2 regions of the Solibacillus sp. FSL W7-1472 genome follow, and region 2 is predicted to be linked to the other one. Evidence: riboswitches for the same ligand, from Rfam matches in the RefSeq annotation. Region 2 holds a riboswitch; the other holds the start of a gene.

Region 1 (3,935 bases), 780 kb from region 2:
TAATACAAATAAAAATATTAAAAAGGCTGGCGTTAAGTATTTTCCGATAATGTCCATTATTTTCGCCGGATTTAACGAAAAGTAAAAAACTATCGTGAAGAAAATAAAACTGAATACCGCTAGCCACAATGTTGCCTGTGAAGGATCGATAAACGGTTCAAATCCAACGACAAACGGTACGGTTGCTGTACGTGGAATTGCAAAAAACGGCCCGATTGTTAAATATAAAGCCAATGCAAAAAACAATCCAAACACCGGATGTACTTTACTTGCCAAATCACGCAATCCATTACTTCCCGACAATCCGATTGCCAGAATTCCTAAAAACGGCAAACCAATTGCCGTAACTAAAAAGCCAATTAGCGCAAACCAATAATTCGTTCCTGCCAATTGCCCCATTTGAATCGGAAATATTAAATTTCCCGCTCCAAAAAACATACCAAACAGCATCGTTCCGATTACTGCATAGGTTGAAAATGGTATTTTTTTGTCCATCATATTCTCTCCCAAGATGTCATTTCATGGTGTTTTAATGAAACGTCCTAATTTTCTTAACAATGTACAATATCATATCAGCCCTATAACAGAATGACAATAGTAATAGTAAATATAAAAGGAGCGGTGTCATAAAGTTAACACTTTTACGACATCGCTCCAAATTTTATTATTTAATTAAGCCAAATATTGTCGGCGCTGATTTTCAATCCATACACGCATTGTACGGTAAAGCATCGTCACGACAACAATCATCATAATTCCTTTAACAATATTAAATGGTAAAATACCCAGTACGATCGTTTCGTACATATTATATTCGAAGCCTAGTAAGTACGTATACAGCGGTAAGAACGCCACATAATTTAATGCTGCCATTCCTAGTGACATAACAACCGTAGAAACCACTAAGCCTGTCATTAACCCTTTTGCAGAAGGGAATTTTTTATAAATATAGTAAGCTGGTAAAATGAATAATACACCTGTAGCAAAGTTTGCCATATGACCTACCGGAATCCCTTCAGGAGCCCCTGTGTAAATCCAGTCAAGCACATTTTTGACAAGTTCAACTAGAATACCCGCAACAGGACCCATTGTAATTGCCGCAATCAATGCTGGCACATCACTGAAATCAATTTGTAAAAACACTGGGAACCATGGTAGTGGGAAGTTTAACAACATTAGAACAAATGAAACTCCACTCAGCATTGCGATTGTTACGAATGATCGTAACTTTAAACTTCTTTTTTGCATATAAATCTCTCCTCTTTGCTGATTCCATCTCGCAAGAAGAAAGGACGTATCAAATCATTTCATGAAAAAACCCTTATACTCAAATAGAGCATAAGGGAGAAATAGGCACACTTAAATAAAGGGTCTATCAGTGCATTTGCAGCAATTCCTGATTTTTGTATACGAAAAAATATTCCGCAACAAATAAGGAACTTGAAAATAAGTACTGCAAAGCACGGCATTTTCAAAAAAATGACGACCGTACCTTCACCTTCTCCCATCCAGACTATACTGTCGGCTTTGGAATTGCACCAAATCCTGCACACAAAAGTGGCTCGCGGGCTCGAAAAGTTTGACATAACTTCCTCCAAGTAAATGGTCAGAGGTTATCACTTTTATTACCGCCGGTCGGGAGTTACACCCTGCCCCGAAGATGAATCAATATGAAATTATGTAACAATTACCTTGCTACAATTCTTATTATATATAAAAAAAAGGAATTGTAAAGCCCATTGCTTACAATTCCTAGTAAATTAATTTGGATTATTGAAATTCATAATGGATACGATTTGCAGCAATCGGCTTCTCCACTGGTTTTGTGAAATCAAAACCGCCCCATTGTTCCTGTACAATATTTTCGAATTTGACTTGTTTATCAAAACTTGCCGCTGTCATTATTAACCCTTCAATCATTCGCATTGCTTGTGCAGGCTCGTAATTCTCCAAGTTTAAAGGCTCTTCAAATGTAATCGTAACGACTGATTCAGCGTCTTCAACTTTTAAATATACACCTGGCAATATAACCGTTCTATATATATCGTTCGCTTCCACCGTCATATTTTTGATTGCTTCTTCGACATTTGTAAAGCTCATTCGGAAATTCGGACTTAAATATACCGCCCCATTGCGCATCTGATACATAAAATAATTATATTGAGCGTTCTCATCATTTAATAGAAACGGCTCATTTACATCGCCAATATGATCGAAGTAAATTGGTTTTCCGGAGATATTTTCTATTTGCACTTCCGTATATGCATCACTGAAAGTATCGACAAGTGAACCAAGATAATTCGATAAGGAAGCTGTTCCTGCATCATATTGGTGACCCTCCGGCAATATGTGAACTAGCGTGTTCCCTTCTTCTCGCAATTCACCCTTGTAAGGATGATATTCATTAAACCCGAGCGACTGTTCATCAAGCAACGGACTGAATGTATTATAAAGTTCCAGCTTTGACGGATTTTCTGTACCTGTTTTTTCGGCAACAACTTCATTTGGAATCAATATGCTCACTGGTACGCTTTCTGCATCATCCCCTGCAAGACCAATTTCTAATAATGTGTTGTCGGCAAGCTCATTTTCATAAACTAACGTTTGCTCCGGTTGAGCTTCCGTCGTAAAACTATTAATCATGGAGCGCTCATTTTGTGTAGACGCATCTTCTTTTGCACTCATCGTCATATTTTCTTCCGTTTCTGGAGTCTGAATGTCAAATGTTTCATTTTGCATTGTGACGGACTCATTATTCCCTATAAATTGTGCGCTGATTAAAACAATAATAAATATTGATGCAATCGAAACGAATAACGGTGTCCAACGGATGCCTTTTTGATTGTTTTGCTGTATATGAGGCGGATCTTCATTAAATGCTCCATCATCCTTTAATCGATTAAATACCTCATCTTTTGAACGATGATCGGTTACTTTCGGTGCTTTTTTCAGAAAAAGTTCAATCTCTTTTTCATCCCAATGCTCCTTTTTCATAATGGATTCGCCTCCCTTCCTTCTTGCGCTTCCAATAGCAGCCGCAGATTCTTTAAAGCACGGTGCTGTGTCGTTTTAACTTTGCCGGGCGTCCACCCTAAAATTTCAGCTGTTTCCTGGATGGACAGTTCTTGAATAAATCGCATAATAATAACCATTTTCTGATCTCCTGAACATTCTTCCAATGCAACCAATAATTGATGGAGCTGATCATTTAATTCGGTAAATTGTTCAGGTGAAGGGATTGGGCTTACGAGTTGCTCTGTCTCCCAATCAAATGCTGTAAATGCATGCTTATCACGTACTTGTTTTTTTCTAAAATGATCGATCGCTACATTTTTTGCTATTGAAAACAGCCAGGTCTTTTCAGAGCTTTTCCCTTCGAAACGGTCGTATGATTTTAATACACGAACATACACTTCATGGGCAAGATCCTCAGCTGTGGTACGGTCTTTTACTAAGTAGAACAAAAAATTAAAAACATCCTGATGATACGTATCGTATAATCGATGGAAAATGGATTGCTGCACCCATCCCACCTCCATTCACGTAATTTGTCGTTTTCGAAACAAAAAAGTTACAATAATCATCCGTTTATAAACGAACTAGTCAATTAAAAAGAAAAGTTTATCACTTTGAGCGATTCAAAATGATAAACTTTTTCATACTCATTATTCCATTACCCCATTTTTTTAAGGTAATGGCAAGTAAAATGTAAAGGTTGTACCTTGCTGTTCGACACTATCAACAGAAATTCTTCCGTTATGTGCTTCCACAATATTTTTCGTAATGGCCAGACCTAAGCCCGTTCCGCCTTTTGAGCGAGTACGTGCTTTATCAGCTTTGTAGAACCGTTCGAATACATATGGCAAATCATCTTGAGGAATGCCTTGCCCTGTATCGCTTACTTGAATTTTTGCGTAATTTTGCTCATTTATCAT
Region 2 (3,935 bases):
ACAGATGACCGCGACTTCATTCGAACCGCAAAGCTTTGCCAGGTCAACGCCTGCTTCCGTATGCCCTCGACGTTCCAACACGCCCCCCTGTTTTGCAATGAGGGGGAATACATGGCCCGGACGATGAAAATGCCCCGGTTCTGTTGCTGGATCCAGCAATGCTAACATCGTTTTAGAACGCTCAAATGCACTTATACCTGTCGTTGTATGGATATGATCGATACTAATCGTAAAAGCCGTTTGATATGTATCGGTATTGCTTTGCACCATTGGATGAAGGGAAAGCTTTTCTGCAATTGCAGATGAAATTGGTGTACAAATTAACCCTCTTCCATAAAGCGCCATAAAATTAATATTTTCCGGTGTAGCGAATTCTCCTAACACAAGAAAATCCCCTTCATTTTCACGGTTCTCGTCATCTGACACAATAATAATCTCACCGTTTTTCAATGCCTGAATTGCTTCTTCAATCGTATTCATTTATCACCACTCCTTTAAAATCCGGTACGTTGCAAAAAGTCCATTGTAATCGTACTTCCCGTTTGATTTTGTAAATGTTTTTTTACATATTTTCCGATTAGATCTGTTTCAATGTTCACAACATCTCCTGGCTTTTTATAGCCTAGTACAGTCTGCTCATACGTATGAGGGATTAAGGAAATGGTAATGAATGTGTCTGTCACCTCAAAAATCGTTAAACTCGTGCCGTCTACTGTAATCGAGCCTTTCTTGATGCATTCTGCAATCAAATGCTTTTCCATTGCCAAATCAATATAAACTGCATTGGCGACCGGTCTTTTCCGTTGAATTGTCGCTATCCCATCCACGTGGCCCGATACAATATGCCCCCCGAAACGACCATTCGCCGACATTGCCCGTTCCAAATTGACAGGCTTACCTGCTGCTAATTGCTGGAGGCTGGTTGCTTTGACGGTTTCCGGCATAACATCCGCCAAAAATACGGTTGGCGAGAAATGCTTTACGGTCAAACAGACACCGTTAACGGCAATACTGTCCCCGAGTTGGACATCCTCTAAAATTTTGCTTGCGCGAATGGCTAGTTCCATCGCTTGTGTGGACTGGCTGATCGTTTCAACCGTTCCAAGTTCTTCAATGATTCCTGTAAACATCCTGCTCACCTCTTTTTAATAATAAAAAAGAACCCCGATTGAAGTCGGAGTTCGATGAGAGGAAAATTGAGCATCATCAAATAAGCTTTTTGAAGATAATTTTCAAAAAACTGCTGACATTGCTTCCTTCTCCCATCCAGACTATAACTGTCGGCTTTGGACTTGCACCAAATCCTGCACACAAAAGTGGCTCACGGGCTTAGAGATTACTCATCACCGTCGATTGGGAATTTCACCCGACCCCGAAGGAAATTATTTTTCAATGGAAATAAAAAAATCCCGTCACAAGGCGCGACAGGAAAAGTGTATAGCAAAAAACCACATTAAAAATCAAAAAATTTTAAAAATGTGTTGCCATTCCTTCTCCCATCCAGACTATAACTGTCGGCTTTGGATTTGCACCAAAATCCTGCACACAAAAAAGTGGCTCACGGGCTTAGAGATTAACTCATCACCGTCGATTGGGAATTTCACCCGACCCCGAAGGAAATTATTTTATTTGAAAGTTATTGTAACATAAATAAATTAAAAAGCTAATAGTATTTTAGCACTTACTTACTTTTTGTTCCCTCAATCTTTTTACATCTACCCCTCTATCAAATTAATATTTTGAAACTTTACTCATGGTAATACGTAGAAGAATATACATAATATCACAGAAAATAGAAAGGACTTATTGCAAGCTGATTTTAATTGTCTCTCATTTGCTTGGTTGCTTTTTTTAAGTTTTAATTTGTATAAAATATAGTGTCGGATAATCTTCAGTAATATAAAAAAACAAATACCTTTTTAACGATAATGGAGGCTTTTATGGCGAATAATTCACAATCGAATAAATATCTTATCTTTCTAGAACTACTGTTTTATGCAGCTTTACCCTATGCAATATGGAAGTTTGGCCGAGAGCCTTTTGGTGACTATGCTGCGATGCTGCTGTCCACTGTTCCCGGGATAATTTATACTGTTTACCGCTTTGCTAAGGATCGGCAGTTTAATGTGACGGGCTTGTTTATTTTAGGCTCGATGCTTATAGGTACTACAGTAGATTTATTGTCAGGTTCAGCGGAGCAAATGATTTGGAATAATGTTTATTTAGGTCTTTTTTACACATTTCTCTATGTAATTTTATTTATTATAAAAAAGCCTTTTCCTTTGTATGTTGCAATTGATTTTGCATATTTGCAAGGCTATGCACGAAAGGACAGTAAAGCTTTGTTCTTTCAAAAAGGGATTTTCGAATGGTTTCAGCTGATCCAGATTGTTTTCATTATTCGAGGACTTGTTATGGCAGGAATTACGGTCTTTCTGCTACAGAAATACGGAATTGACAGCTATGGGGATATGCTGATTTATAAACGTATAGCAAGCTGGCTGTTTTCCGGCATAGTAATGGGTATGTTCTTCTACATTAATGTAATCGTGCAAAATTACACGAACAGGGTACAGGAAAAAAATGATGAAAAGCTGCCGGAACCTGAAGTTATGGCGAAGTAATTTTTTGTGAAAGGATGATGGTGATGAAGAACACAGCAAATGTAAAAGAATGTCCAAAATGCGGCGGCACGGAATTAGGTAGAGGAAAACATAGCGGCTACAGTGTTATGGCCCCTGTTAATAAATTGAGTTTGGGTTGCAATATCGAATACATTATATGTACACATTGTGGATTTATCATTGAGGGCTATGTCGTAAAGCCCGAGAAATTTAAAGGAACATTTTAATTTAGACTTCCACTTACTAAAAGCCCATTGCATCCTGCAATGGGCCTCTCATTTTCTATATTATAAAAAATTACATCTTCCAACTACCTCTGCTTTTACTGAATAATATGCTTTTTGTATCTCCTTTGCATCCGTTGGATATGTCGCCATCAATTCATCACGCAACTCTTTAAGCTTTTTTGTATAACTTCCTGTAAAGCCATTCATTATAGCCGTCAAAAACACGGGGCTGTAATTTGTTTTCATTTGATTCATAGTAACCGCCCCTTCATTAATTCAACTGTTTTAGTCGCTCTTTTGCGGCCACCATATTTTTTAATGATGCAATCGTCTCTTGTTCCGTACGAGTTTTCAGGCCACAATCGGGATTGATCCAAAATTGTTCTTTTGCGATTACTTTTTTACCTTTTTCAATAATGGCTGCCATTTCTTCCACAGTTGGAATACGCGGGCTATGAATATCATATACACCTAAACCAATTCCTAGTTTGTATGGTGTTTCTTTTAGTACTTTTATGAGTTCTCCGTGGCTTCGTGATGTTTCAATTGAAATCACATCCGCATCCAATGATTCTATTACATCTATAAAATCGTTGAATTCACAATAACACATATGTGTATGAATCTGGGTCGTTTCACGCACACCGCTTGTCGCTAATTTAAACGCATTTACACTTGCATCGATATAAGCCTTATGCAGACTTTTACGGATCGGCAAGCCTTCTTTCAATGCAGGTTCATCTACTTGAATAATATTGATTCCCGCATTTTCAAGTGCTCTTACTTCTTCTCTTAGTGCCAGGCCGATTTGATAAGCAACTTCTGAGCGCGCTAAATCATTTCTTACAAATGACCAGTTCAATATTGTAACGGGTCCCGTCAACATCCCTTTGACCGGTTTTTCCGTAAGTGATTGTGCCGCACTTACTTCCTTTACTGTCATCGGTTCTATCCATTCAACATCTCCGTATATAATTGGGGGTTTTACACAACGTGATCCGTATGAAACTACCCATCCATTTGTCGTAAAAGCAAAGCCATTTAATTTTTCACCAAAAAATTCCACCATGTCAGTTCGCTCGAA

Evidence for each region. A riboswitch is a leader RNA that binds a small molecule or an ion and turns the genes downstream of it on or off. The one in region 2 is predicted to bind FMN.
Region 1: another riboswitch for FMN. It lies ahead of MKY07_RS06120 (ECF transporter S component); the one in region 2 lies ahead of ribE (riboflavin synthase).

Annotation. Positions count from the first base shown of each region.
Region 1 covers NZ_CP150208.1:1,270,252-1,274,186, reverse strand. Annotated here, with positions in the region: gene brnQ (branched-chain amino acid transport system II carrier protein) at 1-495, opposite strand, end outside; gene MKY07_RS06120 (ECF transporter S component) at 673-1,248, opposite strand; FMN riboswitch at 1,493-1,666, opposite strand; gene MKY07_RS06115 (hypothetical protein) at 1,771-2,994, opposite strand; gene MKY07_RS06110 (RNA polymerase sigma factor SigX) at 2,991-3,524, opposite strand; gene MKY07_RS06105 (ATP-binding protein) at 3,687-3,935, opposite strand, start outside.
Region 2 covers NZ_CP150208.1:2,048,512-2,052,446, forward strand. Annotated here, with positions in the region: gene ribB (3,4-dihydroxy-2-butanone-4-phosphate synthase) at 1-480, opposite strand, end outside; gene ribE (riboflavin synthase) at 495-1,130, opposite strand; FMN riboswitch at 1,251-1,384, opposite strand; FMN riboswitch at 1,485-1,622, opposite strand; gene MKY07_RS10085 (VC0807 family protein) at 1,941-2,624, shown strand; gene MKY07_RS10090 (hypothetical protein) at 2,912-3,106, opposite strand; gene metE (5-methyltetrahydropteroyltriglutamate--homocysteine S-methyltransferase) at 3,123-3,935, opposite strand, start outside.